DNA from 2 places in the Paenibacillus sp. FSL R5-0475 genome. Region 2 is predicted to be linked to the other one. Evidence: a T-box and tRNA genes for the amino acid it is inferred to sense, from the RefSeq annotation. Region 2 holds a T-box; the other holds one or more tRNA genes.
What was found. A T-box is a leader RNA that pairs with one kind of tRNA and senses whether it is charged. The one in region 2 lies ahead of tyrS (tyrosine--tRNA ligase), so its partner is inferred to be a tRNA-Tyr.

Region 1 (16,355 bases), 3.1 Mb from region 2:
CTTTCTGGGCTGTAACTGACGCTGAGGCGCGAAAGCGTGGGGAGCAAACAGGATTAGATACCCTGGTAGTCCACGCCGTAAACGATGAGTGCTAGGTGTTAGGGGTTTCGATACCCTTGGTGCCGAAGTTAACACAGTAAGCACTCCGCCTGGGGAGTACGGTCGCAAGACTGAAACTCAAAGGAATTGACGGGGACCCGCACAAGCAGTGGAGTATGTGGTTTAATTCGAAGCAACGCGAAGAACCTTACCAGGTCTTGACATCCCTCTGAATCCACTAGAGATAGTGGCGGCCTTCGGGACAGAGGAGACAGGTGGTGCATGGTTGTCGTCAGCTCGTGTCGTGAGATGTTGGGTTAAGTCCCGCAACGAGCGCAACCCTTAACTTTAGTTGCCAGCAGGTTAAGCTGGGCACTCTAGAGTGACTGCCGGTGACAAACCGGAGGAAGGTGGGGATGACGTCAAATCATCATGCCCCTTATGACCTGGGCTACACACGTACTACAATGGCCGGTACAACGGGAAGCGAAACCGCGAGGTGAAGCCAATCCCATCAAAGCCGGTCTCAGTTCGGATTGCAGGCTGCAACTCGCCTGCATGAAGTCGGAATTGCTAGTAATCGCGGATCAGCATGCCGCGGTGAATACGTTCCCGGGTCTTGTACACACCGCCCGTCACACCACGAGAGTTTACAACACCCGAAGTCGGTGGGGTAACCCGCAAGGGAGCCAGCCGCCGAAGGTGGGGTAGATGATTGGGGTGAAGTCGTAACAAGGTAGCCGTATCGGAAGGTGCGGCTGGATCACCTCCTTTCTATGGAGAATCGTCTTCTGCAATGAAGACATTCAAATCGGAAGTTAAACTTCCACAATAGAACCTTCGGGTTCGAACACTCACTCGTGTTCAGTTTTGAAAGAGCAAGTCTCTTTCGTATGCGTTTGGTGGCGATAGCGGAGGGGTTCCACACGTACCCATCCCGAACACGACCGTTAAGCCCTCCAGCGCCGATGGTACTTGGACCGAAGGGTCCTGGGAGAGTAGGACGCCGCCAAGCGGACAACCATTCTTTGGTTGATTCACAATATTATATATGTTATATGGGCTTTTAGCTCAGTTGGTTAGAGCGCACCTCTGATAAGGGTGAGGTCGGTGGTTCGAGTCCACCAAGGCCCACCATATGACATTATATCCTTTTATGGGGCCATAGCTCAGCTGGGAGAGCGCCTGCCTTGCAAGCAGGAGGTCAGCGGTTCGATCCCGCTTGGCTCCACCATAATTTTAATTCAATACCTTCTTTAAACTTGATCCTTGAAAACTGGATACCGAAACGAATTTGCGTTTTAGAACATCTTTTAGCAACTTGTGTAAACAAGTAAATGTTATTAGTGAGATTTTTCTTAGGAAAAATCAAGGTTAAGCTAATAAGAGCACACGGAGGATGCCTAGGCGCCAGGAGCCGACGAAGGACGTGGCGAACAACGAAACTGCCTCGGGGAGCTGTAAGCAAGCTTTGATCCGGGGGTGTCCGAATGGGGAAACCCAGCTGTGGTAATTCGCAGTTACTCATCTCTGAACACATAGGGGATGTAGAGGCAGACCAGGGGAACTGAAACATCTAAGTACCCTGAGGAAGAGAAAACAATAGTGATTCCGTCAGTAGCGGCGAGCGAACGCGGAACAGCCTAAACCTGAGAGCTTGCTCTTAGGGGTTGTGGGACGTCTCACATGGAGTTACAAAGGAATATGGTAGGCGAAGAGGTCTGGAAAGGCCCGCGATAGAGGTAAAAGCCCTGTAACCTAAACTGTGTTCTCTCCGAGACGGATCCCGAGTAGTGCGGGGCACGTGAAACCCCGTATGAATCCAGCAGGACCATCTGCTAAGGCTAAATACTACCTGGCGACCGATAGTGAAACAGTACCGTGAGGGAAAGGTGAAAAGCACCCCGGAAGGGGAGTGAAATAGAACCTGAAACCGTGTGCTTACAAAAAGTCAGAGCCCTATCTATGGGTGATGGCGTGCCTTTTGTAGAATGAACCGGCGAGTTACGTTTAACATGCAAGGTTAAGTCGAGAAGACGGAGCCGCAGCGAAAGCGAGTCTGAATAGGGCGATTTAGTATGTGGACGTAGACCCGAAACCGTGTGATCTACCCCTGTCCAGGGTGAAGGTGCGGTAACACGCACTGGAGGCCCGAACCCACGCATGTTGAAAAATGCGGGGATGAGGTGGGGGTAGCGGAGAAATTCCAATCGAACTCGGAGATAGCTGGTTCTCCCCGAAATAGCTTTAGGGCTAGCCTCGGTATAAGAGTAGTGGAGGTAGAGCACTGATTGGGTGCGGGGTCCGCAAGGATTACCAAGCTCAGTCAAACTCCGAATGCCATATACTTATTGCCGGGAGTCAGACAGTGAGTGCTAAGATCCATTGTCAAAAGGGAAACAGCCCAGACCATCAGCTAAGGTCCCCAAGTGTGTGTTAAGTGGGAAAGGATGTGGAGTTGCACAGACAACCAGGATGTTGGCTTAGAAGCAGCCACCATTGAAAGAGTGCGTAATAGCTCACTGGTCGAGTGACTCTGCGCCGAAAATGTAACGGGGCTAAACACACCACCGAAGCTATGGCTAGATACGTATGTATCTGGGGTAGGGGAGCGTTGTATGTGGGTTGAAGGTGTACCGTAAGGAGCGCTGGACAGCATACAAGTGAGAATGCCGGTATGAGTAACGAAAAGATCAGTGAGAATCTGATCCGCCGAAAGCCCAAGGTTTCCTGAGGAAGGCTCGTCCGCTCAGGGTAAGTCGGGACCTAAGGCGAGGCCGAAAGGCGTAGTCGAAGGACAACAGTTTGAAATTACTGTACCACCGTAATCCGCTATGAGCGATGGGGTGACGCAGGAGGGTAGTGACGCGGACTGATGGATATGTCCGTCTAAGCAGTGAGGCTGATGTGTAGGCAAATCCGCACATCGTTAAGGCTGGGCTGTGATGGGGAGCGAAAATTACAGTAGCGAAGGTCATGATCTCACACTGCCAAGAAAAGCCTCTAGCCAGGAGAAGGTGCCCGTACCGCAAACCGACACAGGTAGGCGAGAAGAGAATTCTAAGGCGCGCGGAAGAACTCTCGTTAAGGAACTCGGCAAAATGACCCCGTAACTTCGGGAGAAGGGGTGCCCCGGTAGTGTGAATAGCACGAGGGGGCCGCAGTGAAAAGGCCCAAGCGACTGTTTAGCAAAAACACAGGTCTGTGCGAAGCCGCAAGGCGAAGTATACGGGCTGACGCCTGCCCGGTGCTGGAAGGTTAAGGGGAGTGGTTAGGGGTAACCCGAAGCTATGAACCGAAGCCCCAGTAAACGGCGGCCGTAACTATAACGGTCCTAAGGTAGCGAAATTCCTTGTCAGGTAAATTCTGACCCGCACGAATGGCGTAACGACTTGGGCGCTGTCTCAACGAGAGATCCGGTGAAATTTTAATACCTGTGAAGATGCAGGTTACCCGCGACAAGACGGAAAGACCCCATGGAGCTTTACTGCAGCTTGATATTGAATTTGGGTACGATCTGTACAGGATAGGTGGGAGCCGTAGAAATCGGAGCGCAAGCTTCGGTGGAGGCGCCGTTGGGATACCACCCTGATCGTATCTAGGTTCTAACCTAGTACCCTTACCGGGTACGGGGACCGTGTCAGGCGGGCAGTTTGACTGGGGCGGTCGCCTCCTAAAGAGTAACGGAGGCGTTCCAAGGTTCCCTCAGAATGGTTGGAAATCATTCGAAGAGTGCAAAGGCATAAGGGAGCTTGACTGCGAGACCTACAAGTCGAGCAGGGACGAAAGTCGGACTTAGTGATCCGGTGGTACCGCATGGAAGGGCCATCGCTCAACGGATAAAAGCTACCCTGGGGATAACAGGCTTATCTCCCCCAAGAGTCCACATCGACGGGGAGGTTTGGCACCTCGATGTCGGCTCATCGCATCCTGGGGCTGAAGTAGGTCCCAAGGGTTGGGCTGTTCGCCCATTAAAGCGGTACGCGAGCTGGGTTCAGAACGTCGTGAGACAGTTCGGTCCCTATCTGTCGTGGGCGCAGGAAATTTGAGAGGAGCTGTCCTTAGTACGAGAGGACCGGGATGGACGTACCGCTGGTGCACCAGTTGTTTCGCCAGAAGCATGGCTGGGTAGCTACGTACGGACGGGATAAGCGCTGAAAGCATCTAAGCGTGAAGCCCCCCTCAAGATGAGATTTCCCAATTAGTAAGACCCCTTGAAGACGACGAGGTAGATAGGTTGGAGGTGGAAGTGCAGTAATGCATGGAGCTGACCAATACTAATCGGTCGAGGGCTTATCCTATACTTAGAACGCAAATTCAATTCGGATTCAGTTTTCAGGGAGTCAAATTCCTGTTTGGATTGCTGTGGTACTGATATCGTTTGGAGAGATACCCAAGTGGCTATAAGGGGACCCTCTGCTAAGGGGTTAGACTGCGTAAGCGGTGCGTGGGTTCGAATCCCACTCTCTCCGCCATTTTCAATCCATAGCATTTCTAATTATTGTGGCGGTGTAGCTCAGCTGGCTAGAGCGTACGGTTCATACCCGTGAGGTCGGGGGTTCGATCCCCTTCGCCGCTACCATAATACCTGGAGGCTTAGCTCAGCTGGGAGAGCATCTGCCTTACAAGCAGAGGGTCGGGGGTTCGATCCCCTCAGCCTCCACCATTATTACTTTTTTAGAATTACTTTTTACACCGTGCCGGTGTAGCTCAACTGGTAGAGCAACTGACTTGTAATCAGTAGGTTGGGGGTTCAAGTCCTCTCGCCGGCACCATTATTATCAATGCGGAACCGTGGTGTAGTTGGCCTAACATGCCTGCCTGTCACGCAGGAGATCGCGAGTTCGAATCTCGTCGGTTCCGCCATTTTTTTCCACAAGACTAGGGTGGGAAGTTTAATGCTACCACTTTATTTTTATGTCAATTTAATATGGCTCGATAGCTCAGTCGGTAGAGCAGAGGACTGAAAATCCTCGTGTCGGCGGTTCGAATCCGTCTCGAGCCACTTTTTCCTGGGGGATTAGCGAAGTGGCCAAACGCATCAGACTGTAAATCTGCTCACGTACGTGTTCGGTGGTTCGAATCCATCATCCCCCACCATTTATGAGCCATTAGCTCAGTTGGTAGAGCACCTGACTTTTAATCAGGGTGTCGAAGGTTCGAGTCCTTCATGGCTCATCCCAAACAGAAAGTCATCACCTTATGGTGGTGGCTTTTTTTGTGTTTTATGGTTGTATTATAGTAGCGCGCTACTGTAGCGATTAACATAATATAAAAGAATATGCTAAAATAGGCGAAAAGAGCAAAAGTGGTGGAGCATGGTGACTATGGATAGTGAGACATTGCGGAAAAAATTAGAGCAGCTCACCGGAAAGAGAACCGGAATCAAGCAGTTAGGGAGGCAGCATTCAGCTTCTCTTTTTAGCATGGGATTAGAAGGACAGGATCAGCTGGTAATCCATGAGGGTCATCTCTGGGCACCTTTGTATGAGAGTGACGGACGTATAACCGCTGTCTGGGTAGAAATGGAGGGGCTCACTTCTCTGGAAGTACAACTGGTCAACTATGCAGTTCGAAATTTTGCTATTGCACTTAAAGCTACAGGGCTTAGAGAAGAAGGTGAAGTGGAGGCGCGGCAGCTTGGCGCTTGGTTGAACACGGAGCTAGAGCAAGAGAAGAATGACACTGAAATTCCCGATGAGATCACCCTAAAGGGACGTCTGTTCGGAGATATGATTCCATTCCTCCTTAGTAGTGAGATTGCCCATAGTCCACAGATCTCTTATCGTTCACTGATGAAATTACTGCGTAGCTATTTTGAGAACGAAATTCTGCTCATTCCCCTTCAAGAGAAGGAATGGTTAATTTTAGCTCGTAAAGAATTACTTACGGGCGGGGATGATAAGGATGATGAAGAAGAGAGTGTGGATGATCTTCTAGCACAGACTAGTATGGGGTTACATGAGCTGATAGCTAGTGAATGGGTAGGAGTATTCCATTTGGCAGTAGCTCCGGCTATAGTCCCTGTTAAGGGATTGACTGGATCTGTAGCTTTGCTCAGGGAGACGATTGTACTCGGTCGTATTTTTCAAGTAGGAGAGTATATTCATTTACCTTGGGAACTGCATTTGGAACGTCTGGTTAACAGCATTCCTGATGTACGCCGCAAACAGTTACTTGGACAAATTGGTGACTACTCCTCTGTACTATCAGATAAAGAAATGCTGCTGACTTTGGAGACCTTTTTTGAGATGGACTGTAATGTAAGTGAAACCGCCAAGAAGTTGTATATCCATCGAAATACGCTGCTTTACCGTCTGGATAAGATAAAACAAGAGACCGGAGCAGATGTACGAAGCTTTGGGGACGCTGCTATTGTTAAGCTTACTATGCTTTTGTATAAAGTGACGAAAAGGAAATAGGTTTTTTGTGAACCTTACAAATAGCCATAGTGTCCCGACTGGGGTAATATAAATGTACAAGGAAACAGAATTTTTATATTAACTAATTAATAATTAACTCGAGGGGGAAATACAATGGCAGGCGTACGTTTAGAGCATATTTTCAAAAAATACCCGGGTTCAGATAAAGCAACAGTAATCGATATCAATCTTGATATTAAAGATAAGGAATTTTTAGTATTGGTTGGACCTTCCGGTTGCGGTAAATCCACAACTTTGCGTATGATCGCTGGTTTGGAAGAAATCTCCGAAGGTAAAATGTACATTGGCGATCGTGTAGTTAATGACGTTGCACCTAAAGACCGCGATATCGCGATGGTATTCCAATCCTACGCCCTGTATCCGCATATGAGCGTATACCAAAACATGGCTTTCGGTTTGAAACTTCGTAAAGTGAAGAAGGATGAAATCGACAAGAAAGTTCGCGAAGCTGCTAAAATTCTTGATATCGAGCATTTGCTAGATCGTAAACCAAAAGCGCTTTCCGGTGGTCAACGCCAACGTGTCGCTTTGGGACGCGCTATCGTACGTGATCCACAAGTCTTCTTGATGGATGAGCCTCTTTCCAACTTGGATGCTAAACTTCGTGGTCAAATGCGTGCTGAAATCACTAAACTGGTTAAGCGCCTTGAAACTACTTGTATCTACGTAACGCATGACCAAACAGAAGCTATGACAATGGGTGATCGCATCGTAGTTATGTATGATGGTATCATTCAACAAGCAGCTTCCCCTGAAGAGTTGTACAATGAACCTACAAACTTGTTCGTAGCTGGATTTATCGGATCCCCTACAATGAACTTTATCAATGGTACTTTGTCCGAAGTGAGCGGTTCTATCCGTTTCCGTGCTGAGAACCTTGATGTTGAAGTACCAGGCGGAAAAGCTCAAATCATCCGCAACAAAGGTTACATCGGTAAAGAAGTAATCATGGGCGTTCGTCCAGAAGATATCCATGAAGAGCCAGTATTCTTGGAAGCTTCCCCGAACACAATCTTCACTTCTTTGGTTGATGTTACTGAAAACCTTGGTCACGAAATGCTCCTTTACTTGAGCGGCCTTGGTAAATCTACTGTAATCGCTCGTGTAGATGGACGTTCCACTACTCGCGAAGGCAGCAAGCCTAAATTGGCTATTGATATGAACAAAATTCACTTCTTTGATAAAGAATCCGAAGCTAACATTTTGTTGGGATAAGATTGTAAAGATCTTTTCTCTCTTGATAAAGCCACCCGAAAGGGTGGCTTTATTGTTTAGATGGCCCCTGTTTGGTTAGGCGCTAAGATTGCATTCATAAGCGTTATCAATTAAGATAGCAGGAGAATTACCTCCGGAATGTAAAGAGATCGCTGCCAACCGGACGCAGTAAGCGGACAAATACCGCAGGTGACGAAAGGACGAAATTACATGGCTAAGAAAGTAAAAGTATCTGAATTGGTACAGCATTTTCAATTAGAGGTTATTTCCGGCCAGGAAGGTCTAAAGAGACCCATTACGGTCGATGACCTGAATCGCCCTGGACTAGAGATTGCTGGTTATTTTGAATATTATCCAGAAGAACGTGTTCAATTGCTAGGCAAAACAGAACTCGCTTTTTTCTCCATGCTGCCCGAAGCTGAGCGGAAAAGTCGACTTCGTGGAATTTGTAATGATAACACACCTTGTATTGTAATTACACGTGGTTTGGAAGTGCCTCAGGAGTTAATTGACATAAGTAATGAAAAGGCTCTTCCTGTGCTTCGCAGCTCGATGGCTACGACTATTTTCTCCAGCCGTTTGACGAGCTTCCTAGAAGGGAAATTAGCCCCTACGGCGACTATTCATGGCGTACTTTGTGATGTATATGGTGTAGGTATGCTAATTACGGGTAGTAGTGGGATTGGTAAAAGTGAAACAGCCCTTGAGCTTGTAAAACGCGGTCATCGATTGATTGCTGATGATGCCGTAGAGATCCGTCAGACTTCAGATAACCAGCTGCATGGTACAGCCCCTGAGTTAATCCGTCATTTACTGGAGATCCGTGGAGTAGGTATCATTAATGTAATGACACTTTTTGGTGCGGGTGCCATTCGTAATCATAAACGGATTACACTTGTTGTTAGATTGGAAGCTTGGCAGCAAGACAAGCAGTATGATCGACTTGGACTTGATGAGGAAACGACACGGATTATTGACACTGATGTTCCGCTTGTAACGATTCCCGTACGCCCAGGACGTAACCTTGCAGTTATTATAGAGGTTGCAGCGATGAACTATCGCCTGAAACAAATGGGCTTTAATGCAGCCCTGCAGTTCACGAATAAGCTAACTGCGACCATATCTGAAGATATGGATGATCTCGATTAGGAGTGTGAGAGAATGTTCCCATTAGCACTAAATCCTATTGTCTTCTCAATTGGATCACTGCAAGTACACTGGTACGGATTAATACTAGGTTTCGGTGCACTCGCGGGGTTATTTCTTGCGATCCGCGAGGGCAAACGGTTTGGTATACCACAAGAATTCTTTATGGATATGCTGCTGCTAGGTGTGCCTTCGGCCATTATTGGGGCACGGATTTACTTTGTAGCGTTTAAATGGGAGGATTATAAGGATAATTTAATAGATGTCTTTAAGATCTGGAATGGTGGCATCGCCATTTACGGTGCGTTAATTGGAGCCATTATTTGCGGAATTATTTATTTCCGCTATAAAGGCTACCCCTTCTGGCGTATCGTTGATATTTGTGCACCTGGACTACTTGCAGGTCAAATGATTGGACGCTGGGGAAACTTTGTCAACCAAGAGGCATACGGCAGCGTGGTTGAAGAGTCTTTTTTACGGGATAAACTGCATTTACCTGACTTCATTGTGAACCAAATGTACATAGGGGATGCTTTTCATCATCCGACCTTCTTGTATGAATCTCTTTGGAGCTTACTGGGTATCGCGCTACTCATGGTCCTTCGTCGCCAGAAGTTTGTGCGTGCCGGTGAGATCTTCATGTCTTACTTTATATGGTATTCCATCGGTCGTTTCTTCATTGAAGCCATACGTACGGACAGCTTGGCCTTTAATGGAAGTGCAGGCTTGGCATCCTTTATGAACGGATTGTGGAAACCGATGGAATGGTTAGGCTTTGAGCAAGGATACTTGGACCCAAGCTATGGAAATATTCGTATTTCTCAGCTGCTTGCTCTACTGATCATCGTCGCAGCTGTACTGCTTATCATTATTCGTAGGGTCACTGGAGAGCCTAAAGCACATTATTCTGATCCTATCGTATGTACTAAACCGATCAAAGCAGATACCATAGTGCCTGAAAGCGCAGTAAATACACCGCAGAAAGCTCGTCACGGGGCTCAACCTGAGCAAGGACAGCCTGCGGACGGAGATAAGAAGGAGCAGTAAAGCTTATGATAGAATGCGTTCTTTTTGATCTAGATGGAACGATTGTCGATACGAATGAGCTAATTATTAGTTCGTTTATGTACGCGCTGAAGGACAATGGTCTAGCTCCACTCACTAGGGAAGAGATTATTCCGCATATGGGCACAACCCTTCAGCAACAGATGAGAGTCTTCTCTGGACTTGAGGATGTAAGTGGTGCGCTTGAGAAATCCTACCGTTCTTATAATTATGAACATCACGATGAGTTAGTACGTCCCTTTCCTCAAGTGAATGAGACAATGGAAGAGCTCTTACGTCGTGGAATTAAAATGGGGATTGTGACCACAAAAATTCGTCCAACAACGATTAAGTCACTTGAGATGTTTGATTTGCTAAAGTACATGGATACGATTGTGACGGTGAACGATGTTACTGAACCAAAGCCACATCCAGAGCCTGTTCTGACAGCAGTCAATAACCTTGGCGTTGATCCTCGTAAAACTCTTATGGTGGGTGACAGTACGGTTGATATTCAGTCAGCAAAAGCTGCTGGTGTATATGCGGCTGGAGTATCGTGGTCTTTAAAAGGCGAAGAGACTCTCCGCAAGTATGATCCCGACTATATCATCCATAACATGAAGGATATTATAGAAATTGTGGAGCGAGGAACGAGTGAATCGTGAGAAACGTAACCCGATATCCTGTAGAAGGTCATAACTCACTTTGGTACATTTACCGTACGGTCAGCCCGTGGAAGGGTGTCCGCAACTTTATTTTTATTCAGATTGCCCGTTATTGCCCGATTCTACCGTTAAAGAACTGGATCTATCGTCGGATTCTCGGGATGAAGGTAGGCAAGCATACTTCCTTCGGTCTGATGGCGATGGTGGATGTATTTTTTCCGGAAAAAATAACGGTGGGTGAGAACTCTATTATCGGTTATAACACGACGATTCTGGCGCATGAGTATTTAATCAAGGAGTATCGCCTGGGAGAAGTAGTGATTGGTGAAAATGTATTGATTGGCGCGAATACAACGATTCTTCCCGGTGTAACCATCGGTGATTGGGCAGTTGTTGCCGCAGGATCAGTAGTACACAAGAATGTGGCGGCTGGCTCTTTTGTAGGAGGCAATCCACTGCGAGAGCTACGTCCAGCTTCATCGGAAGATTCTTCGGAACAAGTGTAAAAGATGCTTCGTAAACCCTGCAGTTTCATATTGCGTTTTTTTAGCGCAGGATCTGCAGGGTTTCTTGCGTCTTGGAGAAGCATATTAAGAAAACTTTAAGATCTTCTTAAGTTTTTTATTCGGATGTAGGCGGTATAATTAACCTTAGTAATCACGTAAATCCCACGCTAGGCATTCAGCGTCAAATATCAGAATGTAAATTCAGCAAGTGCAGACTTCCTGGTATGTTCAGTTTCCACATTCCGCTTAGCGTCTCTATGAACAACCATCATAGTAGAGAAGAGGAATTTAATATGAATACTGTGAGACAGGAAAGGCTGCCCCAGCTGGATATTTTCAGAGCTCTAGCTATATTAGGTGTGCTGCATGTGCATGCCTCATCTTTTGCTGCTGGAGAGCAGGCACTGCATTCACCTTATTATTACTGGCTGAACTGGATTAACATTTTCTTTAAATTCGGTACGCCCTCATTTATTTTCCTTAGCAGCTTCGTATTGTTTTATAATTATTATGGTCGTCCTGTGACACGTAGCTTGATCATTAATTTCTATCGTCGGCGATTAAAGTATATCTTACTGCCTTATTTGCTAGCTTCTATGGGCTATTATGCACTAACTCTATATGTGAACGGACGATTGATGCAGAGCCTTGGAGATAACTTGTTAAGCTTTTCTAGAGCGTTATTCTCGGGTTCCGCATATGCGCATTTGTATTTTGTCTTTATTAGCATTCAGTTTTATTTGCTTTTTCCAGTGCTGCTTAAGCTACTGCAGAGTTCCCGGTTCTTAATGAAATGGGCGATACCGGTGGGTTTGGCGCTTCAGTGGGGTTTTATTTTTTGGAATAAGTACGAATTGCACATTGTTGAAAAAGGGAGCTTGGCAATCTCCTACCTAGCTTATTATATGATGGGTGCTTATCTCGCCATTCACTTTGAGAAGGTGAAGCTGTGGCTGATAAAGCCATGGAGTGAGCTGGCTGACAAGCAAAAGAGGTGGACTGCCTTATTAGTGAGCTTGTGGTTAATTGCAGCCTTTATCCATGTGCAGTTATGGTATGTAGCCCGCCATTTTGGGGTGTGGACGGATTCGCTGTGGTACGAGCTGTTATGGAATGTTCATACGATGTTATCGGCATTGGTTCTGTTGTACGCTACATTTTTGCTTTATCGTAGGGCCCCTCGTGTGATCGTTGCTTTCTTGACTCGTTTAGGTGAGTTGTCATTTGCAATTTATTTGATTCATCCGCTATTGCTGGCGATATATCGCAGGTTCCGATATCATATTCCCCTCGAATCGCTAACTTATGTTTTCTTCATCTATGGAGGACTTGTAGTTGCAATGGGAGGAAGCTGGTTCATGGTGCAGTTTGCTTTTCGCCGAATTCCTAAGTCATGGATCTTCTTGGGAAGTGTTCCTCGGTCTCTAGAGTCTAGTTCCAAGGTAAGGTCAGGACATGCCTCGGAGGAGATGAGGAAGGTTAATACTTGATTTGGCATCATTTTGATGCGGAGCTTAACAGGAGGAAAGATAATGAGACAAAAAGAAAGAATTCCGCAGCTGGATATTTTTCGAGCGATTGCTATTTTTGCAGTGCTGGCTATTCATGCTACTTCGCGAACGTTGGCGGAGACACTAGGTACAAACATGTTTCATCCGTTCTTATTTATTAATAAATTCAGCCAGTTCGCTGTACCTTCATTCATATTTTTGAGTGGGTTCGTGCTGTTCTATAACTATATTGATCGTCCTCTGGGCGGAAAGACGCTGGGGAAGTTCTACAGTAGAAGGCTGCTTTATATTATCGTGCCTTATGTACTATTTTCACTGTTGTATTTTGCATTAAAAATGACGGCGGGACATACATGGAGTTTACCTCCAGGGGAGATGGCTTCTAAGCTTTGGAAGTATTTGTGGACAGGAACAGCATACACGCATTTGTATTATATTATTATCATTATTCAGTTCTACGTATTGTTTCCGCTCATTCTGTGGTGTCTGCAAAAGGTTCGTCGTCTGGCGGCTTGGGCACCGCTAATCGGATTGGCTCTACAATGGGGTTTTGTGCTGCTGAATAAATACATGACTAATAACGGGTATTGGCAGTTGTCCAAGGGCAGTCTGGCAATCACTTATTTCTCGTATTTCTTGCTGGGTGCTGGGATTGCAGTATATTATCCTTCTTTGAAAAAATGGCTGGTACCTTCACGTGAAGGCTGGCGCGCCGGTAAAGGTCCGGTATGGATTACGTTGTGGTTGTTATGGATCGTAGCAGGGGTTGTTCATGTAGAGTTATGGTTTAACAACTATACGAAGAAAACAGTCATCAATAGTTTATGGTATGAGGGATTCTCTAACCTTCATGCGCTACTCTCTTGTGTGGTGTTGTTACAAGTCTCCTTCTTATTGTACGGAGCGGGCCGAGGCTTGCTCACAAGACTGTTGTTATCTGCCGGAGCTTGCTCTTTCGGAATCTATTTACTGCATCCGTTACTGCTATTTTTCTATAGAAAATTACCGTTTCACGGGGGTTCTCTTGCATATACCGCAGCGATCGCTGGGGGTTGGCTCTTTGCGTTGTTAGGTTCATGGGTGGTAGTCGCCTTTGCCTTCCGATATATTAAATCGGCTTGGATCATCTTCGGATCGGGTCCACAGAAAGCAAAAGCAGGATCCAAAAGTGCATAGTCTATTGCAAGGAAATATAAAAGCGTCGGTTTTCTCACATATGTGGGTAGACCGACGCTTTTTATTTTTGCCTTATTCTCCAGCTTGTTCTCGCTGAAATTCTGCAATGGCTTGATACTGGCTTTCGAGACTACGGTAGACAGAAATATAGATCGGCAGCAGCTGCTTGTATATTTTGGTATGTTCATCCATTGGCTCATGCTTATAGGTTGAACCAATCATGTCAAACACCACATCAAAGGAATCTACACGACCCGTAGCATAAAGGCCAAGTACAACCGCACCGAGGCAGGAGCTCTCGATACTCTCCGGAATGACAACCTCCTGATCAAAGATATCAGCCATCATCTGCCGCCACACTGAGGAGCGGGCGAATCCGCCAGTGGCAAGGATTCTGCTTGGGCGTCCGATTTGTTCTTCCATAGCAAGGAGAACCATATACATATTGAAGATTACGCCCTCTAGTACTGATCGAATCATATGCTCCTTATGGTGGTTCATAGAAAGGCCAAAGAAGGAGCCGCGGGCATCCGGATTCCACAGCGGCGCCCGTTCTCCAGTCAAGTAAGGATGGAATAAAAGTCCACCGCTTCCCGCAGGAACTTGCTCTGCAATACGAGTCAGAACCTCGTAAGGATCAATGCCTAGTCGTTTGGCGGTTTCAACTTCAGAGGCCGCGAACTCATCCCTTACCCAACGGAACAGCATACCGCCATTGTTGACGGGTCCTCCAATTACCCAATGTTTTGGAGTTAAGTTATAACAGAAGGTCCGTCCTTTGGGATCGGTGAGCGGGTGATCCACCACGGTACGAATTGCTCCACTCGTACCAATCGTAGCGGCCACTACACCGGGTTCAATTGCACCTACGCCGAGATTGGACAGGACGCCGTCACTGGCGCCAATAACAAATGGGGTTGTAGGGAGCAGCAGAAGTTCCTCAGCTAGACCAGGGAGCAGCCCTTGCATGATCTGTGTGGTGGGAACAAGCCGCGAGAGTTGATCCGCTGTAATATGAGCAATCTCTAAAGCTTCTTTATCCCACTCTAGATTCTCTAGATTGAGCATGCCTGTGGAAGAGGCAATGGAATGATCGATGACGTATTCGCCAAACAATCTTGCGAATATGTATTCTTTAATGGAAATAAATTTATAGGTTTGTTGGAATACGTCAGGCTGCTCTTCACGAAGCCACATTAGCTTGGTGATCGGAGACATTGGGTGTATAGGTGTACCTGTGCGTAGATACAATTCATGACCGTTTAGCTCATCCTTCAAACGAAGTGCGCATCCGGCACTGCGATTATCAGCCCATGTGATGCAGGCAGTTAGGGCCTTACCCAGTTTATCAACTGCAATGACACTGTGCATGGCTGAACTGAAGGAGACGAATAGGATTTCATCCGCAGATACACCGCTTTGCCGCATAACTTTAGAGATAGTATGGAAGACTGCACTCAGGATTTGTTCTGGGTCCTGCTCCGCTATTGAGGGTGAGGGCTGATGTAAGGGATATCCTACATTAGCTTGTGCAGCTATGGCTCCTTTTTCCTCGAAGAGAACTGCTTTGGTACTTGTAGTTCCAATATCAACGCCAATCATATAGGATTTAGTCACGCATTAGCCCTTCTTTCTAGTTGTAAGTAGATTTTTAGAACACTAATTACAGAATTATGAAGTACAATCATATTAGCTCATTATAGTATTGGATAAACGTGGAGGCAAAATAAAGGGATTCCCAAGTATTGGTTCGAAGTACATAAGTGTTTGATTTAGATTTTCTTTGTGAACAATTCAAACTAGGTAGACAAGCTTTAAGCATACAAGCATTAGAATTGATGTCATAGCTTTACCCCGTTAGATTGACGAAAAAGCAGTGACCATGATACGATATTGAAAATACTTTAATTTGCTACCACTTTACCATAGTAAAGTAAATATAAACAGTATCTAATGATAACTGACGAGGTGAACAATGAAGATGTCCAAACCAAAGGGATTTGAGAAGCCGTCTGGCGTTCGGGACTATCTGCCCCGGGCCGTAACGAAACTACGTAAAATTGAGAATGATGTACTGCATTGCATGAGTCGCTGGGGTTATCAGCAAATGATGACTCCGACGCTAGAATATTACGATACAGTTGGCGTGGCTAGCTCTACGTCCGACCAAAAGCTTTATAAATTGCTCAACAATCGTGGTCAGGCGCTAGTGCTTCGTTCTGAAATGACAGCTCCGGTTGCCCGTGTTGTGGCATCTTTATTAAAGGATGAGCCATTGCCATTGCGGTTGTCCTATCACGCTAATGTTTTCCGTGCTATTGAGGAAGAAGCAGGGCGGGAAGCAGAGTTTTTTCAGACAGGGGTCGAGCTGGTAGGTGACGATTCACCTGAGGCGGATGCTGAAGTAGTGGCGCTCGCAATTTCATCTTTGCAGGCTGCAGGTGTGAAGTCTTTTAAAATCGCGATGGGGCATGTAGGCTTTCTGAATGGTTTATTTCAAGAGGCACTTCCACAATTGCCTGAGGCTCAGGAGGAGCTCAAAAGCCATTTGCTGGGCCGTGACTACGTCTCTTTTCGGGAGACCTTACGCCGGCTGGATCTGACGGAAGC
Region 2 (16,355 bases):
GAAGCCGGATATGATCTTTCAAGCCTGCCTATTGCCTCGCACTCACACGGGTTTATTGCTGAGACTAATGAGTTAGCACTGGAGAAATTTTTCCCTTCAACGCATGCTCGGACCAATGTGCGGGCGAAGGAAAAAGGGACACCCCCATACCATCGTTCCGATTACGATGCAGCATGCAGCTTTGATGGCGCTCTGTACGTAGGTGATCCAGAAACCGTTGCGAACAAAATCATTCATCTTCGCAAGCATGTGGGAATTACGCGATTCTTTTTACATATGCCCCACGGTACAATGCCTCATGAGGATGTTATGCAGGCGATTAGACTGCTGGGAACGGAAGTAGCTCCTCGTGTTCGTGAAGAAGTAGCGCGCTGGGAAGCAAGTAATCGTTAACGAATAAGCTGCGTCCTTAGGACGTGGCTTTTTTTGTGCGGTATACTAAAATAACGAATAACGTTATATAAGGGAGGGGCAATGGAGACTATTCATTATTTATCTCAATTCAATTTGCTTCAATCGTTAGCGTTGGAAGATCTAATGGAAATGGAAGAGTTAACTCGAATAACAGTAGTTCCGAAAAATACATATATCCAGACACCGACAACCTTCTCTGAAGGATTATTTTTTGTGAAAAAAGGAAAGGTGCGTTTATACCGATTGAATGCGGATGGGAAGCAGTTTACTTCGGATATTCTGAGTGAGGGTAATGTTTTTGGTGAAATGAACGTGATTTCGTTTGGAACCAAAGATCATTACATTGAAGCCATGGAAGAGTGTCATATCTGTACAATTGATCCTGTAAGATTTGAAGAATTCGTAGCTACTCGACCTAGATTTTTGATGTCATTAATGCAAGTATTGAGTGATCGTATAAAAAGTATGAGTCAGTTAACTCAAAACCTAGCCATCGGAAATCTGCATGATAAAATATTGTGCGTTCTTTTAAAGCTATCGGATCAACTAGGCGTTAAAAGTGAGGATAATTATTATAAAATCAATGTTCCACTGTCACATCAAGAAATCGCCAATTTGATTGGTGCGAGCAGAGAAGCGGTTACTGTGGCATTGCAAGAATTGGTAAAAGCTGAGGTGCTTCAGACTGGGTTCAAAACTATACGTATCCATCATGATAAGATTTTGGAAAGAAATTTATAAAGATTATGAGTTGTAAATGAGATTACATCTTTATGGTTAGAAATACCCGTATCCTAGATATAAGAAGAAGGTTATCCAAGCCTTTAAAATCATAGGTGAAGGGAAGATTTATATGGAGCATAGGAAGGGAGCTCGAAAAGTTAGCGATATTCCTGCTGATGTTGTTGGACTATTGCATAAAGGACAATTACAGACTGTAAATCTAACGGAATGGCTTGCTGTGGACCATATGGTCTTGATAGAAAATGTACTGGACGAGCTAGGTTTTGGACAGGAATCCGAACCAATTTTACAAAGGCTTCGCGATTCATCGGAAAAGAAAATCATGAAACTCATACCGGCTATCGCGCGGGAGTGGCAACAGGTATTGGAGTGCAAATCAGAGGTGGAACAAGTCCGAGTATTCTCAGCATTAGCACAGCATCGTTCCGATAGTGTCCGCTGTTGGGCTGCCTATATGATCGGTCTAAATCAATCTTTAAGTCTATCGCAAAAGCTAATGGATATCCGTCCCTTTGCAGCGGATGATCATTTTGGGGTACGTGAGATTTCATGGATGGCTTTAAGGGAATCGGTCATTGCAGAATTGGATGAATCCATTAAGTTCTTAGAGAGCTGGGTTCATGATCAAGATACGAACATAAGGAGATATGCAATCGAATTGACGCGGCCACATGGGGTATGGGCGAAGCATATTACTGCGCTAAAAGAAAACCCAGCAATAGCACTTCCATTATTAGAACCACTTAAGTCAGATCCGGCAAAATACGTTCAGGATTCTGTAAGTAATTGGTTGAACGATGCGAGTAAAAGCAATCCAGACTGGGTGCAACAGCTTAGTGAGAAGTGGTTAATTTCTTCGGATTCCAAGGAAACGAAACGGATTGTAAAACGGGCAACAAGGAGTATTACTGATCTACGTTGAAAATGAAGTATCGTTTTAGAATGGATGATAAACGTCAAACACTATGGCTAATTAGCTAATAAGTGTTGGCGTTTTTTTATTGTACCGAAGAAGGAGGCTTGGATAATTAAAGATATCTAATAGTTCTGATTTATTATTTAAACCTAGAAGCGTATAAATATTTATATTGTTAATCTGGAATCCATCTGTTATACTCAAAAACACAAAATGTTATAAAATCTAACATTGAATTGAGTTGAGGAGGATTTGACTATGAAAAGACAAACGTTTCTGAAGGTTGGTGTCATTTTATCAGCGGTTTTGCTAGCGGGATCGTCAACAGATGTTATTTTTGCTGACACGATGGAAAGCGCGTATAAACCGAAAACGCATGTTCTAAAAGCGAATTCGGAGACCGTTCGCTGGGGGAATATTGGTAAAGGTGATCCAGCTTTAACAGTACAATCGGGAGATATTGTGACGGTCGAGGCCATTACGCATCATTCCGGTGATGATTACGATCGGATGATTAAAGGGGATGCGGGTGTTGAAGATATTTTTCACTGGATAGAAGGGGAGAAGAACGAAGCGCTTCGTGGACCAGGCGTACATATTTTGACGGGACCTATCGCAGTAGAAGGCGCTGAGCCAGGGGATGTTCTGGAAGTGAAGATTCTGGACATGAAGCTGAGACCTAATGGAAATGACAAATATGCAGGCAAAACCTATGGCGTGAATGCCGCGGCGAACTGGGGTTATCTATACGGAGATATGGTTGAGGTGCCGAAAAAACGTGAAGTGGTCACCATCTATGAGATGGATACTGAAGGTGGGACGGATTATGCAACAGCTGTTTATAACTACAAATGGACAGTGCAAACCGATCCGGATGGTCAAGTGCACCCGACAATCGACTACCCAGGTGTAATTGTAGACCATAATACGATTGATAAGAACTTTGATGTATTGAAAGGTATAAAGATTCCAGTACGTCTCCACTTCGGCACGATGGGTGTGGCGCCTAAAGAAGCGGATATTGTAGATTCAGTACCTCCTTCATACAATGGTGGCAACGTTGATGATTGGCGGATTACTGAAGGTGCAACGATGTATTATCCTGTATCTGTACCGGGTGCGCTACTGTCAATTGGTGACCCGCATGCCGGCCAAGGGGATTCCGAGATTAACGGAACTGCGATCGAGACATCAGTTACTGGTGATATACAAGTCATTCTTCATAAAAAAGGAACGCTTAACCAAAAACTGAGTGGGTTAAGTTTCCCATTACTTGAAAATGAATACGAATGGGTTGTGCATGGCTTCAGCTACGCCAATTATTTGGAGGAGCTGGGGGCTAGTGCTCAGACGGATATTTTCAAAAACTCGTCCATCGACAAAGCAATGAAGGATGCCGCTCATAAAACAAAAGATTTTTTAATGGCTGGAATGGAATTGAGCGAGGATGAAGCGTACTCACTGATGTCTGTGTCCGCGGATTTTGGAATTACACAGGTGGTGGATGGAAACTGGGGTGTGCATGCTTTGATCGATAAGGGCCAATTCGGTGATTCGGAGCGCAAGGCAGTGGGATTACGTAGCAGCTTTGAAAGCTTTGGTGCGAAGGTGAGCTGGAAGCCGACTACTCAGACAGTAACTATAAGCTACAATAATAATGTTCTAGAGATGAAAGTCGGGGCGACGAGAGGAATGTACAATGGAGAGATCGTTAAGCTCGTTGCTCCAATAGAAGTTGTAAAAGAGAAGGTTCAGGTCAGCGAATATTTCGCGAAATTTTATAAAGCTAAGTTATCTAAAACAGAGTAGGTCGAATTAGCAATCATTTCATAAACATAATAAGATCCAAACCAGCGAAGAACCGTCTTAAAGTCGGTTCTTTTTTTATATATTTAGACCATCCTGATTTTTGTGGCGTTTTAATAAGATTTGGTTTTCTACACGGACTAGACCATCCAGACAGTAGATGGATTCATGCATAAACCGTTCCATCTCTTCAAGGTTCTCAACTAGAATGTGAATGTGAAGAATGCACGGCCCTGTCATTTCATAAAGTACGGCTACGCATTCATTTTCTTTTAGGACTCTGACAATATGATTTAAATGGGCAGGCTCCACTTCAAGCTCTAGATACGCCGAAATTTTCTTTCCTAATTTTTCTGCGTTGATGACGATTGAGAATTGCTCAATAATTCCTTGATTGACGAGCCGATCAATACGATCCTTAACCGCGACACTTGATAAATTAACTTCTTTAGCTAGATCGGTGTAGGAAATTCTGCTGTTTTGAGTTAGGCGTTCTAAAATATGATTATCGATTGGATCAAGCATACGGAGTCGTTCACCTCTTTTTTCGTAATTGTAACAGAAAAAAATAGGCAATGCCTAGTAGTGCGTCACAGCAGGAGTGTGTCTCAGCATTCTCAGCTTAAGATGTTGACATTGAAGAATTATTTCACTATACTGGCTGTAATCTTATATACGATATACGTTGAAGAAGCCCAGTAGTAGCTTAGTCCCTGTTTCAGAAAGCCGGGGGTTGATGAAACCCGGTACACACTAAGAGTACGAATTACACTTTGGAGTATCTCGGCTAACACCGAGCGGAATGGCGAACGATATCTCGTCACGAGTGGCATCAATGCTGTGTTTTAGCATTAGCGTTTCATTGGTGCAATCTGGGTGGTAACACGGTTATTCAATCGTCCCTATGTCTACAATAGACAAGGGGACGATTTTTTTGTTTTTAAATATAAGGATTTATAAGTTTCTCTTCATCAACTATCCTTATATTCGCTTGGCGGACTGATGATTCGTTATAGGATATCTACTAATTTAAGGGGTGTTAGGCAATGAATATTATCGATGAACTAGAATGGCGCGATGCCATCAATCAACAAACCGATGCCGAAGGGCTTAGAGAATTGACCAACCAGAAATCCGTTTCGGTGTACTGCGGTGTAGACCCGACGGGTGACAGTATGCATATTGGTCACTTGATTCCGTTCATGGTACTCAAAAGATTCCAGCTTGCAGGACATCGTCCGGTTATGCTAATTGGCGGTGCTACAGGTACGATCGGTGATCCAAGTGGACGTCAATCCGAGCGTTCATTGCAGACGCTGGAGCAAATCCAAGCTAACGTAGATGCCCTTACCGCACAAATGAAAAAACTGTTCGTTACTGATGGCGACAATCAAATTCGTATGGTGAATAACTACGATTGGACGCATAAAATCAATGTGATCGAATTTTTGCGTGACTATGGTAAGAACTTCAGCATCAATTCGATGCTTGCCAAAGATGTTGTAGCGAGCAGATTGGACAGCGGAATTTCCTTTACAGAATTCTCCTACCAAATCCTGCAATCCCTAGATTACCTGCATCTGTACCAGCATGAAGATGTGCAGCTGCAAATTGGTGGCTCCGATCAATGGGGCAACATTACAAGCGGTCTGGATCTGATCCGTAGAAAAGAAGGACCTGAAGCAAAAGCATTCGGTCTAACGATCCCGCTTATGCTGAAAGCTGATGGAACAAAATTCGGTAAATCAGCTGGAGGGGCAATCTGGCTCGATCCAAACAAAACGACTGCGTTTGAGTTCTACCAGTTCTGGGCGAACACTGATGACCGTGATGTTGTGAAATACTTGAAGTACTTTACATTCCTATCTAAAGAGCAAATTGATGCACTTGCGGAAAAAGTACAGACTGAACCGCATAAACGCGAAGCACAAAAAACACTTGCTGAAGAAATGACCAGATTCGTGCATGGTGAAGAATTGCTGGAGCAGGCTAAACGTATTACTGCTGCTCTGTTCAGTGGAGATATCAAATCCCTAACTGCTGATGAGATCGAGCAAGGCTTCAAGGAAATGCCGACCTACGAAACTACACTGGAATCTAAAAATATCGTAGAGTGGTTGGTTGATCTCGGTATCGAGCCGTCTAAGCGTCAAGCACGTGAGGATATCACCAAAGGAGCAATCTCCATGAATGGTGAGAAAGTTAGCGACGTAGCACTGGAAGTTACAGCTAGCGAAGCTATCGGCGGCCGGTTTATCATTATCCGTAAGGGTAAGAAAAACTACAGCTTGGTGAAATTGTCCTAAAAATAAGAGCCTTCCTTATGAATAAGGGAGGTTTTTTGTTGTATTTTAAGTATAGAGGCGGATCATTTGCATATTAAGTGAAATTTGAAAGGTGAAATAGCGAAAATTATGGTAAGCTTAGGATTCGTGTGATTTATGGATTAACATGATATTCTACAACTATAACAAAAAATTAGGAGTGGTAATTTGAGAAGACAAAAACCAATGACCATGGAAGAATTGATGAATGAGTTACAAGGACAGAAAACGTATCAAGAAGATCCCAATCACATCTCTTTCGAGAAATTGTTTAATGAAGCGTTTATGAGTAAGTATTCCAATTACAAAAGTTTCGATGAGTTTGTAACCAAAGGAAACTTTCAAGTAAAGACAGAAGAAGATGTTGCTGACATACCTGATGAACTTTTTGATCGTCATGTAGTTAGAGAGACTAAATTTGCGGATTGGAAATCAATGTTGGAAACAGCGAATAAGGAATACGTCCGTAATTAAAGAAACAACATGTTTGTGATGCGAAATTATAAGACCTTGCAAGTTTGAAAAAACAGTCGCCGGAAGTTCATCGGCGACTGTTTTTTTTTAATTTGGCTTGAATCCGAATTAAGTTATAGGAAATGAAATAATTATGAACGATGCTTTCTTAGATTAATGAATTTGAATGTAATCCACATTTTCCCTTTGTGCTCATCCATATATCGGATACCCTAAGGGTAGCGGTTGGAATATTTTTATTTTGAAATATTATTATTTTGAAATATTTTTATCTTGAAAAATTGCCCAAGTCGAACTACTGTAATCAATAAAGATGTAAAACTGCTAAAATCAGGAATGGGGTTATATGTCATGATAATAGACTCACATCAGCACTACTGGATACTGGATCGGGGGGATTATGGTTGGTTGACTCCAGCCTCTGATCCCATCCTATTTCAGGACTATATGCCGGACCTGTTAAAAGATGAATTGCTCCATAACGGTGTTCAGGGGACGATTGTGGTACAAGCTGCGCCGACGATGGAAGAGACTTCATTTCTCCTTGATTTGTGCGACAAAGAGGAAACCTTGATTGGTGTAGTGGGATGGCTTGATATCAACGCTTCAGATTTTGAAAAGCATTATCTTCGTTTTCGAAGTCATCCGCGTTTCGTGGGGATTCGTCCAAATTTTCCGGATTTAGCAGATGGAGAGTGGAGACATCACAAGCAGCTTATATATAATTTATCAATACTTGCTGAGGATAATTGTGCTGTTGAATTCTTAGTTCGTCCACCTGCCCTGGCAGGAATGGCAAAGCTATTGGAGTATGTGCCTAACCTTGCGGCTGTTGTCGATCATCTGGGCAAGCCGGATTTGTCCGGTAAGAATTATCAATTATGGTCGGACGGAATGCGCTCCATTGCAAAATTTCAACATACCTCTTGCAAAGTGTCCGGAATGATGACAGAGGGGTCATTTAGAGGTAAGAAGCCTGCCCAAGTGATACAGCCTTATATTCAGCATGTTATTACAGAGTTTGGTTCTTCCCGATTGATGTTTGGCAGCGACTGGCCGATTTGTTTACAGGCCGGCAGTTATAAGGAAATGATGTCCATGATCGGGGAGGCGTTGTCCATTTCTTTGTCTGCTGATGAAATCCGTCATATTTTTGGCTATAATGCAGCCAGAATATATGATCTGCAATAGGAGGAAACCATGTATAAGTCAAGAAAGTATCTGTTCCAGCTACTTCTCTCCATTTCTGTCGTTACGGTTATTTTTCTGACGGTCAGTTCTTCGCTTCTGTATTACACTTCTGAGAATAAGATGCTCAAAATGCAGCAGCAAGCAGATTTGAAAGTGCTTTCACAAATTAAATATAATGTCGATAATTTAAATGAGACGGTCAAAAATATTACGGTTTCCACTTATATGGATCCGGATGTGGTTTATTTATTGAATACGTCAGTCATGGATAAAGGAGAGCTCGCACAGAAGCTGAACAGATTAGAAAAAACAGTTTTTGGGTCCATGTTCTTGCAAAATATTACGATTTATAACGCAAATACCAAGTGTTACTACTCGACCAAAAGTAGCATAAATTGCTTGGACGATGGCATGAATGGTTTGATATCCAGCTATATGAAGTCTCAAAAAGAAATACCCAAGCTAGAGTTTATTCCCATATCGGGCAAAAATGTTAAGTCGCCGGTTTTCTCGATGTTTATCTATGACAACTTAACAGAAAGTAAGCTGATTGTGACCTTAAAGCCATCTTGGCTTTTCGATAATATCAGTAATATGAATCAGGTGAACAGTGAACTGCACGGTACTATTTTTATTACGGACAAATCCGGTGCGCCACTTCTGGAGACTAACATGAGTACTCCTATTCCATTGGAGGAGTACCGTGAGGTGATTCGAAATCGAGCTGAGGCCGGGGTTGATCAGGATTATCTCGTCCATGAGAGCGGTAGTAACAAGTTTATACTCAGCTTTATGTCATCGAGTCAGAGTAATTGGATCATTGCGAGCGTACAGCCTTATGATGTTGTCTTCGGGGAACTTCATGAGATGCAAAGGAATTCTTTGATTATTATAAGCGTAATTCTCATTCTATCTATAGTAGTTTCCTTTTTTATAGCCTATCGACTCTATCGACCTATTGAGAATATGCTGCAGCAGATCTTCGGGAAACGATTCAGCGGGACAGAAAAACGTTCGGATCTTGATGAGCTCAAGCTTATTACAAACGAATATCAAGACGCGATGCATAAATTAGTCAAGTTGGAAAAGGAAGAGTATTCACAGAGGGACCAGCTTAAAACCTTTGCACTCCGAAGACTTATCTCAGATACAAGCCTGTTAACATCGCAGGAGATCAAGCAGACTCAGTGGGATATCGATCTTCATCACAAGCTGCGTCTTTGCGTGCTTTTAATTGACGACCTGGAGGAATTTGAAAGACAATCAAGCGATTCTGATAAGCGTCTCTATAAATTTGCTATTGCTAATATTACTAAGGAAATTTTAGCGAGAAATTTGCACTGTGAAGTCGTGCCCATGCAGAACAATCATTTCGTCCTGCTGCTAGGGGAAGACCATGAAGGTTCCAGTATGCATTTGGATGACCTGATAAGAGTCTTACAAGAGCTTCAGCAAACCATCAAAGCATACTACCGAATTTCTTTCTCCATTTCGATCGGGAATGAGATGAAAGATTACAGCCAGCTTTCACGTCAATATGGACAGGTCCTGGAAAATGCATCCTACCGTATCATTTATGGGCAATCTTGCATTATTACATCCGAGCTTGTTAAACGAAATATGGAGAATAACGGACCCTTTCAATTCCCGGCAGAGGTGGAGAAGAAAATTTCGGAATCCATCAAGTCCGGTCAAAGCAATATATTCCGTGAACAACTCGAAATTTTGTTTCATCAATTGGAAAGCTTGCATTATAACAACATCATGTATTCGATTTTTAATCTGTTCACCATTATTAATCAAGCGGTGGGAGATATCAACAATCGCTCCGTCAGACAAGTGAATTTGGACTTCAAATTTCAATACCAGCAGCTGCTCGAACAGGAATCATTACAGGACATGTTTAATATTTTCTTGAATTTATTTCAAGAAATTCATCATCAACGCTCACAGGACTTCAAAATGCAGTCCAACCGGATTTTGATTGATACGATAAAAGAAATGATTGAGGAGCAATATGTTGATGCCAATCTAAATCTGCAGAGTATAGCGAGCGCCATGAAATTATCATCAGCCCATATCAGCAAGCAATTCAGGCAACAGGAATCGATGTCGATCAGCGAATATATTAATGAGGTCCGCCTGCGTAATGCGCTCACGCTTCTTGAGAACAAAGATTACAGCATTTCACGCATTATGGACATGGTGGGTTACAGTAACGAAAGTTACTTCTTCAAGCTCTTCAAGAAGAAATTTGGCACAACGCCTAAAGAATATCGTTTCAAAAAAGTCATTGAGGACTAGGAAGTTTCTTCGGCTGCCCGTAAGTCGTTTCAGTTTGAAGGTTTCAAGCTGAAGCGATGCTTACTGGGCAGTTTTGTGTTTTTATCGTAAAACTACAGTGTTTTCGCGATTTTGCCTGCAAAAAGTAGAGTGTTTTTTTAAAATTACAGTATTCTTTAACCTTGTTTTCGCTGGATAATAGGGACACAAAAGTCGCATGCGGCAATGAGAAGGAGGAGCGGGAATGTTGAAAAAGGAGTGGCGACACTTCAAGCGTAACCGGGATTTGTTTGTCATGTCATTACCGGCGATCGTGTATAAAATGTTACTTAGTTATCTACCTATGCTTGGATTGGTCATTGCATTTAAGCAATATCGATACGATCTTGGAGTATTCGGAAGCGAGTGGGTGGGTTTAAAAAACTTTGAGTTTTTCTTCCGTTCCGATACAGCGTTCATTGTTACGAGGAACACAATTCTTTACAATCTTTCTTTTATTGTGCTCACAATGTTAATAGCGCTTACATTGGCAATCTTGTTGAATGAAGTCTCAAGAAAGTGGATCAAGTTGCATCAAACGGTATTATTTTTGCCTTACTTCCTATCATGGGTTGTGGTCGGATATGTAGTACTGGCATTCCTAGATCATAAAAGCGGATTTATAAACGTTACGTTAGGAATGTTCGGTGAAGAGGCGGTCAAATGGTATGAACAGGCGAAGTATTGGCCCGTAATCATCGTTATTACTCAACTTTGGAAAGCTGTAGGATTCTCAACACTGATTTACTATGCAGGGCTTCTAGGAATTGACTCCAGTTATTATGAAGCAGCCAAAATTGATGGTGCGAACAAATGGCAGATGATTCGAAAGATTACGATTCCATTACTGACACCATTGATCGTGATTTTGTTCATTGTAGATGTGGGGAAAATATTCCGAGCCGACTTTGGATTATTCTACTTTATTCCGAACGATTCAAGTTTCCTCTACGGCACAACAGATGTGATCGATACATACGTATACCGCTCACTTCGGGTTGTCGGGGATATTGGTATGTCTAGTGCAATAGGATTTTACCAGTCCGTCGTAGGATTTGTTCTGGTCTTATTAGCGAACTGGATTGTTAAAAAAATAAACGAAGATAACGCACTTTGGTAAGGAGGAGATGTATGATGCCGACTACACAAGTCGCAATCAATAAAAAAGCTGAAAATAGTTATTTCGAAAGTAAACAATCTAAATGGAGCTCCCGGATTATTAATCTTTTCTTCTGTTTGCTATCCATCCTGTTCATCATCCCATTGCTTCTGGTTATATCCATTTCATTTACGGATGAAAAGACACTATTGCAAAGCGGATACCAATTGATTCCGGAAAAGTTCAGTCTTGCCGCGTATTCCTTGATTTTTGATACACCTGGCGTTTTGCTTAATGCTTATGGCATTACGATTCTAGTGACGGTGATCGGAACGGTTATAGGCTTGTTTCTTACAAGTTTGACCGCCTACACGATTTCAAGGAAAGATTATCGGTACCGTAGAATAATGACTTTTTTCGTATTCTTTACAACATTATTTAGCGGCGGACTCGTTCCGTTCTATATTATGGTCACTCAGTACTTGCATCTGAAAGACACAATAGGGGCATTGATTGTTCCTTACCTGCTCAGTCCATTTTACATTCTTGTGATGAAAGGCTTTATGGATAAAATACCCCTGGAGGTCATTGAATCTGCAAAGACGGACGGAGCAAGCGAATGGCGCATTTTCTTTATCATGGTGATTCCGCTTTCCTTGCCTGCTATGGTAACCATCGGACTATTTATTTCCTTTCAGTATTGGAACGACTGGTGGCTGGGATTACTGTTCATCGACAACCAAAATCTGATTCCTCTTCAATTGATGCTGTATCGTGTGATGAGTACCATTGAATATTTATCAAACAACTTATCATCCGTTAACGTAAATATCGACATGACACAATTCCCGAGCTTGTCAACAAGAATGGCCATGGCGGTGCTTGCAGCAGGACCGATGATGCTTGTTTTCCCATTTTTCCAGAAATTTTTCATTAGCGGCTTAACAGTAGGCTCTGTCAAAGGCTGACATCAAAGGATGTTATCAAACTGTTTTCTGGTGAATATGCGGATACAAGAATATCCTCACATCATCACGAACATTGATATAAGAATCAAATTAGGGGGAGATATGTAATGAATAAGCAATGGTTCAAAGTAATTGCAGGTGTGCTCAGTCTGGCAATAGTTTTGGTAGCATGCGGCAGTGCCAAGGAAGAGAAAAAGTCAGCTGGGGAAGGACAACAGAAAGAAGAACTTCCGATGGTGGAACTCGTTTGGAATTTTCCACTGAGTGCCATTCCACAAGATCTAGATTCCGTACAGGAAGCCGTAAACAAAATCACCAAGGAAAAAATCAACGCAACCGTAAAACTGAAAGCGCATACCTTTGCTGACTACAATCAAAAAATGAATACGGTCGTCGCATCTGGTGAGAGTTACGACATTGCATGGACGGCGAATTGGAACTGGGATTATTTGCAAAATCAATCAAAAGGCGCATTCCTTGAACTCGATGATTTGCTGAATAGCTACGCGCCAGATTTATTGAAATCGATGCCTGAATTCGTGTGGGATGCAGCCAAAATTCAAGGTAAAATTTATGGCATTCCTAACTATCAGACGGTAACAAAAAGAGAAGGTTTCATCATTCAAAAGCGTTTCGCGGACAAATATAATCTAGATGTGAACTCTATCAAGAAGTTTGAAGACATCGAACCGTTCTTGAAGCAAATTAAAGAAGGCGAATCAGCGGATATTGTACCATTTCTGAATGACAAGTATGGAAGATTCAATATCATGCCCCAATCTCTCGGCTTGGAAGCGATTACGGCAAATAACATTATCGGCGTAGATCTGAAGAACCCCGAAACTCCGATTAATCTGTATGAGACCGAGCAGTACAAGCATTATTTGGATACGATGAGAGATTGGTATACGAAGGGCTACGTCAATGAAAATGCGGCTACTTTGAAGAACAAAAACGATATTATCCAAACAGGCAATGCTGCAGTACAGTTTCATAACGTTCTTAAACCGGGCGGAGAAATTGAAGCCAAAGCTGCTAATGGTGGAAATGATGTCATCTATGTTCCATTGACGGAGCCTTATGCATCCACAGGCACAGTCATTACTACCATGCAAGCCATCAACAAGAACTCCAAAAACGCTGAGCGTGCGATGATGTTTATTAACCTATTGAACACAGATAAAGAGCTTTATAATACCATCAGCTTTGGCGTGGAAGGAAAACACTACACCAAAGTGTCTGACAACGTGATTCAAGTAAACAAAGATGCGGGTTACGCGCCAAATGCAGGATGGGTATTCGGTAATACATTCAACGGCTATTTGGTTGAAGGCATGGATCCTGCTGTTTTAGAGGAGACCAAAAAAGCGAACGAGTCCGCGACGAAGTCTCCATTAATGGGCTTTAAGTTTGACAGCACACCGGTTATGGCTGAAATCGCAAACCTGGCGACAGTAATCGATCAGTATCTACCTGCATTGGAAACTGGTACATGGGATCCAAACGAAAAGTTGAAAGAATTCCAAGATAAACTGAAGCAAGCTGGCACCGATAAGGTTATGGCTGAACTGGCGAAGCAGATTGAAGCGTGGAAGCAAACGAAGTAATCGTAAATTGATTGATATGTATGCGTACAGCGACGATCGTAGCATGAGTCGCTGTACGTATCTGTTCATATGGACAGCCACTTGTTTTTAGCTCATTAGGTCTTCAACAGAAGAGGTGAGAGGATTGATTAATCAATTAACATTAAAGCAGTTAAAGCTGGCCTTGGAAGAGACGTCCCATTCAACACATAAGCTGTATGAGGAAGCGGGCTCTTCTGAACATTGGCGGAGAATTCGCGAAGATCCGAAATATTCAGCTTTTTGGGAGCAACTGAAGAAAGGTGGAGAAGAACGGATCAAAGAGCAGCCGCTTCCACCGCAATTCTCAGAGTTTATTTTATTCGGCACCACCGGTGACCGCTCTTTCTATCAGAATAAGCGGGATCATTTAATCGCAGGCATTCATACGTTCAGCTTGCTAGTCATGACAGACAAGCAAAATCCGGAATGGGTCGCGGGACTGGAAAATGCAATTTGGAGCATTTGCAATGAATTTACTTGGGTACTACCTGCGCATGTGGGACTTTACGTTAACCAATATCCGCATCGAATTTGGGACCAGCCGAACATGCCGCGTGAAACGGTGGATTTGGCATCGGCGCATATTGGGTTTACGCTTGCTGAAATCATCCATTTCATGGGGAGCCGATTGCATCCTTGGGTGGTGGAGCGGGTCAAGGCCGAAATCGAACAACGACTATTTCAAGTTTACTTTCATGACCCGGTTCCTCAGAACTGGGAACTTAAAACGAACAATTGGCCTGCCGTTTGCGCCTCTTCCATTGGAGCGGCGGCTATTTATATGGAACAGGACAGTGAAAAGCTAAGCGGCATGCTGTGGAGAGTGATTAATGTTCTACGCGGTTACCTGTCGGGCTTTGATGAACAAGGAGCTACTCCCGAAGGACCGGCGTACTGGCAGTACGGCTTCTCTCATTTTGTCTTTTTTTCGGAATTGTTAAAAGAACGAACCCAAGGACGGATTTCTCTTCTTGCAAATTCCAAAATCGAGCAGATTTCACTTTTTCCGCAATTTTGTATGCTGGGTGACGGCAAAGTGGTCAATTTCTCTGACTCACCTGAACAAGTGAAATGGAATCCGGGATTGATTCACCGATTGCAAAGCTACGCACCATCTCTTCAAATGCCAGAATCTTCGAGCTTGCAGCAGCCGACATCCAACAGCTGGATTGAGACCTCAAGACTTTTGCTGTGGTCGCCTGAAAAGACAGAGCCCCAGGAAGCGGAACGGCACAAATCGGGGTCGATAGAAGAGCAGATTTTCGAAGGAAATCAGTGGGCCATTTCAAAGGTCATCGATACGGAGGGACATTTGGTTGCTTTTGCAGCGAAGGGCGGCTATAACGAAGAACCTCATAATCATAATGATTTAGGACATTTCATCTTGCATGTTGATGGTCAAAGCGTGCTTGCGGATATGGGGCTGGGTATCTATACCAGACAGTATTTTCAGCCTGAATATCGCTACAATCAATTGAATGCCGGCTCGCACGGGCACTCAGTGCCTATTGTGGATGGATGCAGACAGGGCTTCGGAAAACGGTATTTCGCCGAATTGGTCGAACATTATCAGACGGATAAAGAGATGGCGTTTTCCCTTGATTTGACTCAAGCCTATGACTGTCCTTCCTTGGAAAGCCTTACACGACATTTTGTATGGAAACGCGCAGAGAATGAATCGCCTCAACTTCTGATCCGGGATCAGGTTTCATTTTTGGAAAAACCCAATTCCTTCCATGAGGTGTTTATCAGCAGCACTGAACCGGTAAAAACCGCTCCAGGTCAAATCATGTTGAATGGCGTGATGTTCTTCTATGAAGAGAACGACTGGGGTGTGGAAATAGAGGGTGTAACGCTAGATTCCGATACGGAAAAGAGAAAGAAATTCTACCGGATGATCCTTCACTGCAATCACCTCGAAAGAATCATGGAGATGACATTTAGATTCGAAATTTACAAAGGGGCTCGTCTTGCAGCTAATTTACAATAAAGGAGTCGGAGCAGCGTGGAATATGCCATATTGGGAAAAACAGGTTTTCGAGTATCCAAAATCGGTTTGGGCGGCGCACCGCTTGGCGGCGATTTCGGCGAGACAACGGATGAAACCGTTACTCATGTGATCGATAGTGCTTTGGATTTTGGCATTAACTTTATTGATACTGCCCCTTTATACGGACGTGGGGAAAGTGAGCGGAGAATCGGGAAAGCCCTGAAAGGTAAACGCGGGGCTGTCATTCTTGCCTCCAAGGCGATCATGCGTGGGGACCCTTATTCGTATGAAAATACAATCAAGTCTGTTGAAGAGAGCTTACGCAGACTACAAACGGATTATATTGATTTAATCCAATTGCATGAATTGGAGCAGACGACTTATGAACAGGCCGTAAACGAAACCCTGCCTGCTTTCCGCAAGCTGAAAGAGCAAGGGAAAGTAAGAGCGATTGGTGTAAATGCAGGAGATATTGAGCT

Region 1: it has a tRNA-Tyr gene. The T-box ahead of tyrS (tyrosine--tRNA ligase) is inferred to sense a tRNA for this amino acid. The anticodon was not compared.

What each region holds. Positions count from the first base shown of each region.
Region 1 is NZ_JBBORK010000001.1:5,634,887-5,651,241, forward strand. Features, by position in the region: rRNA gene MKX41_RS25285 (16S ribosomal RNA) at 1-813, shown strand, start outside; rRNA gene rrf (5S ribosomal RNA) at 938-1,054, shown strand; tRNA gene MKX41_RS25295 (tRNA-Ile) at 1,100-1,176, shown strand; tRNA gene MKX41_RS25300 (tRNA-Ala) at 1,198-1,273, shown strand; rRNA gene MKX41_RS25305 (23S ribosomal RNA) at 1,412-4,340, shown strand; tRNA gene MKX41_RS25310 (tRNA-Ser) at 4,423-4,514, shown strand; tRNA gene MKX41_RS25315 (tRNA-Met) at 4,545-4,621, shown strand; tRNA gene MKX41_RS25320 (tRNA-Val) at 4,630-4,705, shown strand; tRNA gene MKX41_RS25325 (tRNA-Thr) at 4,739-4,814, shown strand; tRNA gene MKX41_RS25330 (tRNA-Asp) at 4,828-4,905, shown strand; tRNA gene MKX41_RS25335 (tRNA-Phe) at 4,972-5,044, shown strand; tRNA gene MKX41_RS25340 (tRNA-Tyr) at 5,054-5,139, shown strand; tRNA gene MKX41_RS25345 (tRNA-Lys) at 5,145-5,217, shown strand; gene MKX41_RS25350 (PucR family transcriptional regulator) at 5,358-6,461, shown strand; gene MKX41_RS25355 (ABC transporter ATP-binding protein) at 6,576-7,697, shown strand; gene hprK (HPr(Ser) kinase/phosphatase) at 7,908-8,846, shown strand; gene lgt (prolipoprotein diacylglyceryl transferase) at 8,859-9,890, shown strand; gene ppaX (pyrophosphatase PpaX) at 9,896-10,552, shown strand; gene MKX41_RS25375 (acyltransferase) at 10,549-11,058, shown strand; gene MKX41_RS25380 (acyltransferase) at 11,352-12,548, shown strand; gene MKX41_RS25385 (acyltransferase) at 12,591-13,745, shown strand; gene gntK (gluconokinase) at 13,818-15,347, opposite strand; gene MKX41_RS25395 (ATP phosphoribosyltransferase regulatory subunit) at 15,727-16,355, shown strand, end outside.
Region 2 is NZ_JBBORK010000001.1:2,568,423-2,584,777, reverse strand. Features, by position in the region: gene MKX41_RS11595 (LLM class flavin-dependent oxidoreductase) at 1-393, shown strand, start outside; gene MKX41_RS11590 (Crp/Fnr family transcriptional regulator) at 475-1,155, shown strand; gene MKX41_RS11585 (DNA alkylation repair protein) at 1,268-2,080, shown strand; gene MKX41_RS11580 (acetamidase/formamidase family protein) at 2,333-3,883, shown strand; gene MKX41_RS11575 (Lrp/AsnC family transcriptional regulator) at 3,959-4,405, opposite strand; T-box leader at 4,557-4,787, shown strand; gene tyrS (tyrosine--tRNA ligase) at 4,927-6,186, shown strand; gene MKX41_RS11565 (hypothetical protein) at 6,391-6,678, shown strand; gene MKX41_RS11560 (amidohydrolase family protein) at 7,030-7,869, shown strand; gene MKX41_RS11555 (helix-turn-helix transcriptional regulator) at 7,879-10,173, shown strand; gene MKX41_RS11550 (ABC transporter permease) at 10,397-11,311, shown strand; gene MKX41_RS11545 (carbohydrate ABC transporter permease) at 11,326-12,258, shown strand; gene MKX41_RS11540 (ABC transporter substrate-binding protein) at 12,366-13,865, shown strand; gene MKX41_RS11535 (heparinase II/III family protein) at 13,990-15,876, shown strand; gene MKX41_RS11530 (aldo/keto reductase) at 15,892-16,355, shown strand, end outside.